2 linked regions of the Haloactinospora alba genome follow. Each later gene encodes a partner of the first gene's protein in a complex. Links are inferred from orthologs where the notes say so. Each region holds a gene or a part of one and is shown on either strand. Other genes may lie near its edges.

What was found. The genes of interacting proteins can lie anywhere in the genome.
Region 2: the proteins of FHX37_RS04320 (region 1) and FHX37_RS20360 are in contact, whole or in part, in a crystal structure (PDB 1W85), measured with the Geobacillus stearothermophilus proteins. The link is inferred for Haloactinospora alba from one-to-one orthologs. Residues at the interface, in WP_033016213.1 of Geobacillus stearothermophilus: Ile282, Leu283, Ser284, Leu285, Glu286, Phe325; in WP_033016211.1 of Geobacillus stearothermophilus: Val129, Ile130, Ala131, Met132, Pro133, Arg136, Lys137, Arg157.

The regions. Positions count from the first base shown.
Region 1 is NZ_VFQC01000001.1:926,283-934,597, reverse strand. The notes cover bases 2,377-5,375. They hold FHX37_RS04320 (alpha-ketoacid dehydrogenase subunit beta), read right to left. Parts: upstream 4,391-5,375; coding sequence 3,362-4,390; downstream 2,377-3,361. Other genes in these bases: FHX37_RS04315 (thiamine pyrophosphate-dependent dehydrogenase E1 component subunit alpha), read right to left, coding at 4,387-5,375; FHX37_RS04325 (biotin/lipoyl-containing protein), read right to left, coding at 3,045-3,365; FHX37_RS04330 (alpha/beta fold hydrolase), read right to left, coding at 2,377-3,015. In the rest of the region: FHX37_RS04340 (ABC transporter ATP-binding protein), read right to left, coding at 1-894; FHX37_RS04335 (BMP family lipoprotein), read right to left, coding at 1,003-2,061; more of FHX37_RS04330, read right to left, coding at 2,251-2,376; more of FHX37_RS04315, read right to left, coding at 5,376-5,424; FHX37_RS04310 (Lrp/AsnC family transcriptional regulator), read left to right, coding at 5,725-6,219; FHX37_RS04305 (phospho-sugar mutase), read right to left, coding at 6,231-7,883; FHX37_RS04300 (purine-nucleoside phosphorylase), read right to left, coding at 7,933-8,315. UniProt on the Bacillus subtilis protein: The pyruvate dehydrogenase complex catalyzes the overall conversion of pyruvate to acetyl-CoA and CO(2).
Region 2 is NZ_VFQC01000002.1:578,476-581,455, reverse strand. It holds FHX37_RS20360 (dihydrolipoamide acetyltransferase family protein), read right to left. Parts: upstream 2,185-2,980; coding sequence 817-2,184; downstream 1-816. Other genes in the region: FHX37_RS20355 (alpha-ketoacid dehydrogenase subunit beta), read right to left, coding at 2,200-2,980; FHX37_RS20365 (OmpA family protein), read right to left, coding at 1-591. UniProt on the Bacillus subtilis protein: The pyruvate dehydrogenase complex catalyzes the overall conversion of pyruvate to acetyl-CoA and CO(2).

The sequences.
Region 1 (8,315 bases):
GACCCCGGCGATCCCGACGATCTCGCCGCGCCGCACGTCGAGGTCGACCCCGTCCACGACGGGACGGCCGCCGGCGTCCGTCACGCGCAGCCCGGAGATCTCCAGCACCGTCTCCCCGGCCGTGGTGTCCTCCCGCAGTTCCGGAACGGGGAGTTCCCCGCCCACCATGAGCGTCGCCAGCTCCCGTGCCGAGGTCGCCGCCGGGTCTCGGGTGTCCACGGTGGTGCCGCGGCGGATCACCGTGACGGTGTCGGCGACGTCGAGCACCTCGTCCAGCTTGTGCGAGATGAATATGACGGTGAGGCCCTCGCGTTTGAGTTCCCGCAGGTTGTCGAAGAGCGCGTCCACCTCGTGGGGGACGAGGACAGCGGTCGGCTCGTCCAGGATCACGATGCGGGCGCCGCGGTAGAGAACCTTGAGGATCTCCACCCGCTGGCGGTCGCCGACCCCGAGCCCCTCGGCCAACCGGTCCGGCCGCACACCCAGCCCGTAGGTCTCGGAGAGCGCACGCACGCGCTCACGTGCTTTCGCCCCGATCCCGTGCACGTGTTCGGCGCCCAGAACCACGTTCTCCAGCACGGTGAGGTTGTCGGCGAGCATGAAGTGCTGGTGCACCATACCGATACCGTGGTTGATCGCCGCAGCGGGTGAGTGCAGCGTGGCCTCGGCGCCGTCGAGCAGGATCTCCCCCTCGTCCGGGCGGTGCATCCCGTAGAGGGTCTTCATCAGGGTGGACTTTCCCGCTCCGTTCTCCCCGACGATGGCGTGCACCGTGCCGCGTGTGACCGCTATGTCGATGTCGTGGTTGGCCACCACGCCGGGGAACCGTTTCGTTATGCCGCGCAGCTCGACAACGGGAGGGTCGGGCCCGCCGGGGGAAGCTGGGTCTGTCATGTGGCGTGTCCTCAACTGGCTGGACCGGTGCCGCCCGAACCGCGCTGCCGCCGCACCGCCTCCTCGGCGGGATGTCCCACGGTTGCCCGCGACAGCGCGGCACCGGGTTCACGGTTTGGTCGGAACCTCGATCTCACCGTCGGCGATCTGCTGTTTGAGCTCGTCGAGGTCGTCCTCGATGTCGGCGATCTCCTCCGTGTTGGAGGTCGCGTAGTCCACCCCGCCGTCGGCGAGGTCGAACCGTTGGACACCGGACTGGGCCGCCCCCTCGGCGACCGAGGAGGCGAACTCGAACACGGCGGTGTCCACGCCCTTCAGCGCGGAGGTGACCACGTGCGGCTTCTGCTCCTCGGAGGCGTTCTCGTACTGGTCGCTGTCCGTACCGACGAACTTGGCGTCCGCGTTCACGACCGCCTCCAGCACGCCGGTGCCTGCCGCCCCGGCACCGTGGTAGAGGACGTCCGCGCCCTTGTCCAGCTGGCCCTTGGCCGTGGAACGCCCCAGAGCCGGGTCCTGGAAACCCGACATGTCGGGGGGTTGGGAGATGTAGGAGGTCTCGACCTCGATATCCGGCGTGACGTGCTCGGCTCCCGCCGTGTAACCGGCCTCGAACTTCTTGATCAGCGGGGTTTCCACACCTCCGACGAAGCCGATGTGGTCCTCCTCGGACTTGTACGCCGCCGCCGCGCCCGCGAGGAACGCCGCCTCCTCGTCCGCGAACACCAGGCTCGTGAGGTTGTCGATGCCCTCGACCTCCTCGTCGACGATGGCGAAGTTGACGTCGGGGTACTCCGGCGCGACCTCCTTCATCGGCTCGGCGTAGGCGAAGCCGATGCCGAACACGATGTCGTATCCCTGCTCGGCCATGAGCGAGAGCCGGTCCACCTTGTCCGAGTCCGACTCCCCCTCACTGGGTTCGAGGTCGTTGACCTCCTCGACCCCCAGCTCCTCCTCGACCTTCTGCAGGCCGCGGTAGGCGGAGTCGTTGAACGACTTGTCCCCCCGGCCCCCGACGTCGTAGGCGAGCCCCACCTTGAGGTCGGAGGCCTCGGACTGGTCGTTGTTCCCGCCGTCGCCGCCCTCTCCGCTGTCACAGGCCGTCGCGCTCACGCCCAGAAAGCCCGCCGCCGCGACCGCGGCGAGGCGCGTGGTGAGTGTCCGTTCCACTGCGCTCCCCCTTCACCCCGCAACTCCCGAACCGGTTTCGGGTTCCGAAACCGGACACTAGCCGGTGCGAGCAATCTCACCAATGTGTGCACAACGGTCGTTATGAAGGCGAGAGCCAAGCGAAACGGACGTTACCGCTCACCCTCCGGTACGTGAACGCGACATCCCCGACTTTCACGAGGCACCCGGTTAGCCGGCGGTCTGCGGTGTTTCCTCCCGGGTGCAGAACTCCAGGACGCTGTGCTTGAACGCACGGGCCGAGACGGCGCTGCGGTGCTCCCTGCCGGGGATCCGTAGCGCCTCCACCGCGCCGCAGTCGCGCGCCAGGTCCTCCATCCCCGCCGCGACCTCGTCGTGCTCGCCGGCGGTGAACAGCAGCGGCACCCCCTGCGGAACGGGGTGGCTCGTGAACGGCCGTGCCGCCTGCCCCCGGGCACAGGCGGCGAGTGCTCGAGGGTCGTTTCCGGGGAGCGCGGCCGAGGCGCGGTAGAGCGCACCGAACGGACTCTCGTCGGTGTCCAGGTGGTCCAGGTCGGTTCCGGCGAACGCGTCCCGCGGACCGAAGCCGGCGAGTACCGCGCGCCGCACCCGTTCCGGGTGCCGCAACGCGAGGTCCCAGGCCAACCGGGAGCCCATCGAGTAACCGACCAGGTCCACTCGCTCGACCCCCCGCTCGTCCAGCAGTCGCAGCAAGTCAGCGGTGAACGCGCTGGGCGGGTAGGCCGCCGCCTCGTACGGTTTCGGGCTGGCGCCGTGCCCTCGCAGGTCCGGCGCGAGCACCGGTATTCCCCGCTCCGTCAGAGCCCGGAACCAACCGGTGCGTTTCCAGTTCATCTCATGGTCGGAACCGAACCCGTGCAGGAGGAGGGCCGGCGTCGTCCGGGCCGGGCTGTCCGGCGCGGGCGACGCCGAACCGCAGTGCAGGGGGATGCCGTCCTGTGGAGTCGTCCCCATCCGTGTTCCTTTCCCTACGGCGCCGGTTCTCACTCGGAGGGTGGGCTCAGCCGCACCCGGCGCTGGGGTTCCTCCTCGGTCGGGACCGTGCCGACGACGCCGGCCTCCTGTTCGGCCGTGAACGTCACCAGGGGGTCCCCGACAGCGAGGACCTCTCCGGCAGCGGCGTGCAGACGGTCTATCGCACCGGCCCGCGGGGAGGGGATCTCCACGGCGGACTTGGTGGTTTCCACCTCCACGAGGGGCTGGTTGCGTTCGACCCGGTCACCGGGTTGCACCAGCCACTCCAACACGGTGGCTTCGATGAGTCCCTCGCCGAGGTCCGGCAGGGTGAAGGTGTGTGCGTTCACGACTGGCCCTCCAGGGTGCGTTGTAGGGCGAGCAGGATGCGGTCGACCGTGGGCAGGTACTGCTGTTCCAGCGGACCGGCCGGGTACGGCACGTCGAATCCGGTCACGCGTTCCACGGGAGCGGCGAGCTCGGAGAACGCCCGCTCCGTGATGAGTGCCGAGACCTCCGCACCCAGTCCGGCGGTGAGCGGCGCCTCGTGGACCACCACCGCACGACGGGTACGGCGCACCGCCGCGGCGACCCCCTGGGCGTCGATCGGTTTGAGCCACCGCAGGTCCAGTACCTCCACGTCCACCCCGTCCTCGGCCGCCAGCTCGGCGGCCCTGCGGCAGCGGTGGACCATCGATCCCCACGTCACGAGAGTGGCGTGCCGCCCGGCGCGTACGACGCGGCTCGTTCCCGCCGGCGCGGTGTCCGCTACCGGTTCCACCGGGTGCCGTTCCCAGTAGCGGGCTTTCGGTTCCATGTAGATCACCGGGTCGTCGTCGCGCACCGCACGCAGGAGCAGGCCGTAGGCGTCCTGCGGGTCCGAGGGCGCGACGACCTTCACCCCGGGGAGGTGGGCGAACAGCGCTTCCAGACTCTCCCCGTGGTGTTCGGGGGCCTGGATACCGCCGAAGCTGGGCACTCGCAGCGTGATGGGCATGCGGAACGCCCCCCGGGAGCGGTAGTGCATCCGCGCCATCTGGTTGACGATCTGGTCGACCGCCGGATAGGCGAACCCGTCGAACTGGAGTTCCGGCACCGGGCGCCAGCCGTTCATCGCCAGTCCCACCGCGAGCCCGACGATGCCCGACTCCGCGAGCGGGGTGTCGAACACGCGCCGCGCACCGAACTCCCGCTGCAGACCGTCGGTGACCCTGAACACCCCACCGAGTCGTCCCACATCCTCCCCGAACACCAGTGTGTCGGGGTCGTCGGTCAGGACCGTGCGCAGCGCCCGGTTGAGCGCCTGCTGCATGGAGAGACGGTCCGCGGACGCGTCGTTCGCGGCCTGCCGGTCGTTGACGGCCAGTTCGGTCATGCCACCTCCTCCTGCCAGATGCGCTGCTGCCGTCCGAGCTCCTCGGTCGGTTCGCGGTAGACGTGGGTGAACAGGTCCCTTCCGTCGGGGGGCGCCGCGGCGGCCACTCCGTCGCGGGCCCGTGCCGCACGCTCGCGCGCCTCGTCCTCGGTCCGCGCCGCGGTCGTGTCATCGAGGTGCCCGGCGGCGAGGAGCCCGTCCCGCATCCGCGGGATCGGGTCGTGCTCCTCCCAGGAGCGTTCCTCGGCCACCTCCCGGTACCGGGAGGTGTCATCGGAGGTGGAGTGCGGTTCCAGGCGGTAGGTGAGCGCCTCTATCACTGTCGGGCCCCCGCCGTTCCGGGCCCGGTGCAGCGCCGCGCGGGTGGCGTGGTAGACCTGCGCTGCGTCGTTGCCGTCGACCGTCTCCCCGGCGATGCCGTAGCCGGAGGCGCGTCCGGCAACGGAGCCGCCCGCCACCTGGTTCTCGACGGGCACGGACAGCGCCCACCGGTTGTTCTGGCAGAAGAACACCACGGGGCACGCGAGGACACCGGCCATGTTCATCGCCTCGTGGATGTCGCCCTCGGAGCTGGCGCCGTCACCGAAGTAGGAGAGGGCGCAGCCGCTTCCGCCGCGGAGCTGCTCCCCCAATGCCCAGCCCACGGCGTGCGGTACGGGGCCGCCCACGACCGCGTTGATGGGGGCGAACCCGGACGCCCGCGGGTTGTACAGCCCGCCGTGCCACAACGCGCGGTGGCTGGCGAGGTAGCCGACCATGTCCACGCCCAGGGAGACGGCGGCTCCCATCTCCCGGTACGTCGGAAAGGCGAAGTCGTTGTCCCCGTCGAGGGCGGCCGCGCTCGCGACCTGGGCCGCTTCCTGCCCGCGCAGTGACACGTAGGCGGGGAACACGCCCTGGCGCTGCAGTGCTATCGCCTCACCGTCCAGGTGGCGGGCGGTGAGCATGTCCCGGTAGAGCGAGCGCGCCACGTCGGCGGGGAGGGTGCCCGCGTCCACCGGGGGAGGCGGACCTGAGGGCTCGTGCGTAGGCATGTCGGAGGCTCCTCGGAACGGTTGGCCGTTGTGTCCTCGCGTTGATTGTGCGCACGCAGTCGACAGTTACGCCAGATATACGCCACAGATCGATACAGTTGTGGAGTTCACAGGGCCATATGTCCGATTCTGTCTAACACTAGGGTGCTCCGTCCGCCCCAATGGCGCCTCCGGGCGCGACGGGGCGGAGACGGCCGGCCCGACCTCGCCGCTTGTGCCGTCACGGACGTATTCACGTAGACGGATCCGCTGTTTTGCTGGTACTTGGTAGCTGGTCGCCTCACAGCTTGGAGCTCTCCCATGTCCAACGGTGCGCAACGCGAACCGCAGCGCCGTCCGGATGCCACGGACGAAACGATCATCGGCGCGCTCGCGGAAGACGCCCGTACCGGCATCACGGAGGTGGCGGCACGCGCGAACGTCTCACGTGCCACCGCCTACAACCGCATCAAGCGCCTCACAGATGACGGGGTCATCCGCGGTTACTCGGTCATCACCGACCACGCCAAGCGGGGGATCGGGGTCACCGCGCTGGTGCTGGTCTCCGGCAGCCAGCCGGACTGGCGCGCCAACCGGGAGGTCCTCTCCTCCTACCCCGAGGTGGAGTACTGCTGGTACGTCGTGGGTTCGGCGGACATCGTGCTGCTGGTCCGCGTGGCCGACACCAACCAGCTCCGCGACCTGATCCTGACCCGGTTGCAGGCACTGCCCGGTGTGACCTCCACCCAGACCCTCACCGTCATCGACGAGGTGGTCCACCGGCCGGTCGTGCATCCCCCCGAACACGAGAGCTGAACGGACGAGAGTCACGCCTCGGGGAAGAGCTCCTCCACGGCCCCTGCCAGCTCGGACACGTAACCCGACGCGCGGGAACGGCCCTCCTCCCCGCTCTCCTCCGGCGGCAGGGCCACCTCCACGTAGGCCTTGAGCTTGGGTTCCGTGCCCGAGGGACGCAGCGTCACCCGGGCACAGGCGGGACCGTCCAGCCCGAAACGCAGCGCGTCGGTGCCGGGTAGGTCGCCGACGCCCATGGCGAAGTCCTCCACGTGGGCCACGTCCCAGCTGCCCAACGCGGTGGGCGGGTCGCTGCGCAGGCCGCGCATGGTCGCGGCGAGGCGTGTGGTGTCCGCGACGCGTAGCGACACCTGCCTGGTCCGGTGCAGGCCGTAACGGCGCTCCTGCTCCCGCACCAGGTCCAGCAGGGTCCCGCCCCCGCGTTTGGCCCGCGCGGCCAGCGCCGCGACGAGCAGGGCCGCGCTGATGCCGTCCTTGTCCGCCACCGGACGCCCCGCGTCGCCCCCGACGCAGTACCCCAGGGCCTCCTCGTAGCTGAACACGTTGCGCTCGCCCGGCCCGCCGGCACGCGCCAGCCACTTGAACCCGGTCAGCGTCTCCTCCCAACGCAGCCCGTGCGCCTCCGCGATCGCCGCGAGCGTGCCAGCCGAGACGATGGTGCTGGCCACGACCCGGTCGGCGCCCGACGTCCGCTCCAGAACGTACTCACCCAGCAGTCCGCCCACCTCGTCCCCGGTCAGCAGCCCGTAACCGGGGACAGCCACAGCGAGCCGGTCGGCGTCCGGATCGTTGGCGAGGACAAGGTCGCTACCGTTCCGCTCCCCCGCCGCCAGGGCGAGGTCCAACACGCCCGGCTCCTCCGGGTTCGGGAAGGCCGTCGTCGGGAAGTCGGGGTCGGGCTCGGCCTGTTCGGGAACCATCCGCGGCGGTGGGAAACCGGCGCGCCGGAACACCGCCGCCAGTGTGGAGGCGCCGACGCCGTGCAGCGGCGTGTAGGTCACGTCGATCCCGCGGTCCTCCCCCAGCGGCAGGTCCGCGACCGCCGCCACGTAGTCCGCGACGGCGTCCTCACCCAGGACCCGCCACTCCTCCGACCGGGGCAGCTCGTCCACCGGGGGCGCCTCGCGCATGCCCGCGGCGATCTCGCTGTCGGCGGGAGGGACGATCTGGGCTCCCGCCGCCGGTCCCGACCCTCCGGCGTACACCTTGTACCCGTTGTCCCGGGGCGGGTTGTGGCTCGCGGTGACCATGATCCCGGCGTCGGCCGACCGCGCGCGCACCGTGTGGGCGAGGACGGGGGTGGGCAGCGGCTCCGGCAGCAGCAGCACCCGGCACCCCGCTCCGGCCAGGACCTCCGCGCTGTCCCGGGCGAACCGCGCGGAACGGTGCCGGGCGTCGTAGCCGACCACCACGAGCGCCCCCGCCCCCAGCCAACGGGCCACACCCGCGGCGGCGCGCATGACCGTCACCCGGTTCATCCGGTTCGGCCCCGCCCCGAGAGCCCCGCGCAATCCGGCCGTTCCGAACTCCAGCCCCGAACCGAACCGGTCGGCCAACGCGGCGTCATCCCCGGCGGCGAGGAGGGCACGCACCTCCTCCCGCGTATCGGGATCGGGGTCGTGAGCCATCCACTCCCGCGCCCGCTGCCGGCAGGAACCGGCCATCGCCGCCACTCCTTCACTCACTGCGCTGTCCACAGCTCCCCCGGGGGAACTACAGTCTGTCGACAATGGCGGCCAGAACGTCGCCCACGTCCCCGGCCGCGTCCCTTCCGGTCGCCAGTACCTCGTTGTGGTCGAGCGGCTGTCCGGACAGCCCGGCGGCGACGTTGGTCACCAGGGACATACCCAGCACCGCCGCCCCCTGCTCCCGGGCGGCGATCGCTTCCAGGGCGGTTGACATCCCCACCAGGTCCGCGCCCAACGCGCGCAGCATCCGGATCTCGGCCGGGGTTTCGAAGTGCGGTCCGGGCATGGCCGCGTAAACGCCCTCGGAGAGGGAGGGGTCGGCTTTCCTGGCGAGTTCCCGCAGCGCCGTGGAGTACGCGTCGGTGAGGTCCACGAACTCCGCTCCCGTGAGGGGGCTGCGTGCGGTGA
Region 2 (2,980 bases), on another replicon or contig:
CTCGTCTCCATTGGGATCCGGCGTGGGTTTCTCCTCCTCCACATCCTGGATCGGGATACCAGTCATCGCGCCCATCCCGCGTCCGACGAAGGTCACCTGCCGCACGTCCTCGGGGATGCGGGGGAAGTACACCCGGTACTCGTTGGCGACCCCCTCATGGACGGGAAACCTCCCCGAGTCTTTCGGGCCGTGCGAGCCGTAGGACGTAACGCCGTCCTCGTCGATGTACTGGTTGTAAACCCGGCCGTTCACCGGGTCCACCAGCGTGGGCGGGGTGGACATCCGCGTGTTGCTGCCCCGCAGCTGGTCCTTGTAGCTCGCCTCGTAATGCAGCACCGTGTGCTCGGGGGTGCGTTCCAAACCGGTGATCGACAGTTCCAGTTCCGTGTCCTGTCCGGTGTCCAGGAACACGCGCCCCGTCTTGGTGTAGGGGAAGTCCTCCTCCACCGGTTCCGGTTCGGGGCTCTCGGGAGAGGGGGACTCCCCGTCCTCGCCGGGTTTCTCGAGGTCCTGGACCAAGCCGCAGCCGCTGAGCAGGAGGCTTCCCGACACCAGCGACGAGGCCAGAGCCAAAGGCGTTTTCCGTACCACTGGGGGACTCCGATCGTCGATCGCCGCCATTGTCCCCCTGACGGACGGTCTCCTGAAGGCGTTCCCGTGTGGCCGGATCCGGCCACGGCCGGAACGCGCGTACCGCGGCGGCGGCACGCGCGCCCGGCCGGGCCGCAGGCTCGGGGCCCGTGCGACGGGCGCTGCCCGTCCCCGACGGCGCCGGAGCGGCGCGCGGGAGGACGCGTTCCCGTCAACCGGAGGGCACTACCCCCAGGCCAGTGAGGTCGTCTCGGGATCCTCCAGCACGGCGCCGACGTCGCGCAGCACCTTCGAACCGAGCTCCCCGTCCACCATGCGGTGGTCGAAGGACAGCGACAGGGTCGTGACCTTGCGGACCGTGAGCTGGCCGTCGTGCACCCACGGCATCTCCCGGATCTGGCCGAACGCCAGGATCGCGGCCTCCCCCGGGTTGAGGATCGGGGTTCCGGCGTCCACCCCGAACACACCGACGTTGGTGACGGTGATCGTGCCGTTGCTCATGTCGGACGGGGAGAGCGTGCCCGCACGGGCCGCCTCGGTGAGTTCCCCCAGTTCCCGCGCCAGGTCCGGGAGCGGTTTGGTCTGCGCCTCCTTGATGTTGGGAACCACGAGGCCGCGTTCGGTGGCCGCCGCCACACCCAGGTTCACGTAGTGCTTGACCACGATCTCCTGGGCCTGCTCGTCCCACGAGGCGTTGACCCCGGGGTGCCGGCGCACCGCCGTCAGCAGCGCCTTGGCCACGAGCAGCAGGGGCGACACCTTGACGTCGGCGAACTCCGAACGCTCGCGCAGCTTCTCCACGGCCTCCACGGTCCGGGTCACGTCGACCTGCAGGAACTCGGTCACGTGAGGGGCGGTGAACGCGCTGTCCACCATGGCCGCCGCTGTGCGTTTCCGCACACCCTTGACCGGGATGCGCTCCTCCCGGGACGTGTCCCCGCCGGCCGCGCCGGCCGGCGCCGCGGTTTCGGCGGGAGGCGCAGTCTCGGCGGCGGGGGCGCTCGCCCGTTGGACGTCCTCCCGGGTGACGATCCCGCCCGACCCGGTGGGAGTGACCGAGGAGAGGTCCACCCCCAGGTCCTTGGCGAGCTTACGCACGGGCGGCTTCGCCAGGGCGCGCCCGGAGGAGCCGTTCGGTGCGCCGGCGCCGGAGGACTCCTTCCGGGGTGGCTCAGCGGCCGCCGCGGGCGCTTCCGCGGGGGGAGAACCGGCCGCGGCGGACGCGCGGTTGCGGCGCGGGCGGCGCTGGGTACTGGCGGCTTTCTGCCCGTAGCCCACGAGCGGTTTCTCCTCGGCCTCCTGCCCGCCGCCGGACTGCTGCCCGCCCGCGCCGCCGCTGCCGTCGTCGACGGTGATGATCGGGGAGCCGACCTCGACCGTGCTTCCCTCCTCGGCCAGCAGCGCGCGCACCGTTCCCGCGTACGGGCTGGGCAGCTCCACGGCGGCCTTGGCGGTCTCCACCTCGCAGATCGTCTGGTTGACCGCTACCTCGTCCCCCGGTTGGACGTACCACCGCAGGAGCTCCGCCTCGACGAGTCCCTCACCGACGTCGGGGAGCCGGAACTCCTGTACACCCTGTTCTTGTCGTTCCATCGTCGCCTGGCTCCCTTAGTACGCGAACGCGCGGTCGACACCGTCGAGCACCCGGTCGAGGTCGGGCAGGTAGTGCTCCTCGAGCCGGGACTGGGGGTAGGGGGTGTCGAACCCGCCCACCCGAACCACGGGCGCCTCCAGGTGGTAGAAGCAGTTCTCGGTGACCTGGGCGGCGATCTCCGCCCCCAGCCCGTGGTTGACCGGCGCCTCGTGCGTCACGACCAGGCGCCCGGTCCGGCGGACGGACTCCGCCACGGTGTCGTAGTCGATCGGCGACAGGGAGCGGAGGTCGACCACCTCGATGGAACGTTCCGTGTCGGCCTCGGCGGCCTGGAGGGCCGTCTTCACCATGGGGCCGTAGGCCACGATCGTGACGTCGCGGCCCTGGCGCGCGACGCGCGCGGTGTCCATGCCGGTCTCCGGCGCCGCGGCGTCGGTGTCCACCTCGGCCTTGTCGTAGTAACGCCGTTTCGGCTCCAGGAACACCACGGGGTCGTCGGAGGTGATGGCCTGCTGGACCATCCAGTAGGCGTCGACCGGGTTGGCGACCGTGGCCACCCGCAGTCCCGCGGTGTGGGCGAAGTAGGCCTCGGGCGACTCGCTGTGGTGCTCCACCGCGCCGATACCGCCGCCGTAGGGGATGCGCAGCACGACCGGGAGGGTCACGTTGCCCGCCGAACGCCGGCGCATCTTGGCGAGCTGCGCGAAGGTCTGGTTCGTGGCGGGGAAGAAGAACCCGTCGAACTGGATCTCGCAGACCGGGCGGTAACCGCGCATGGCCAGCCCGATGGCGGTG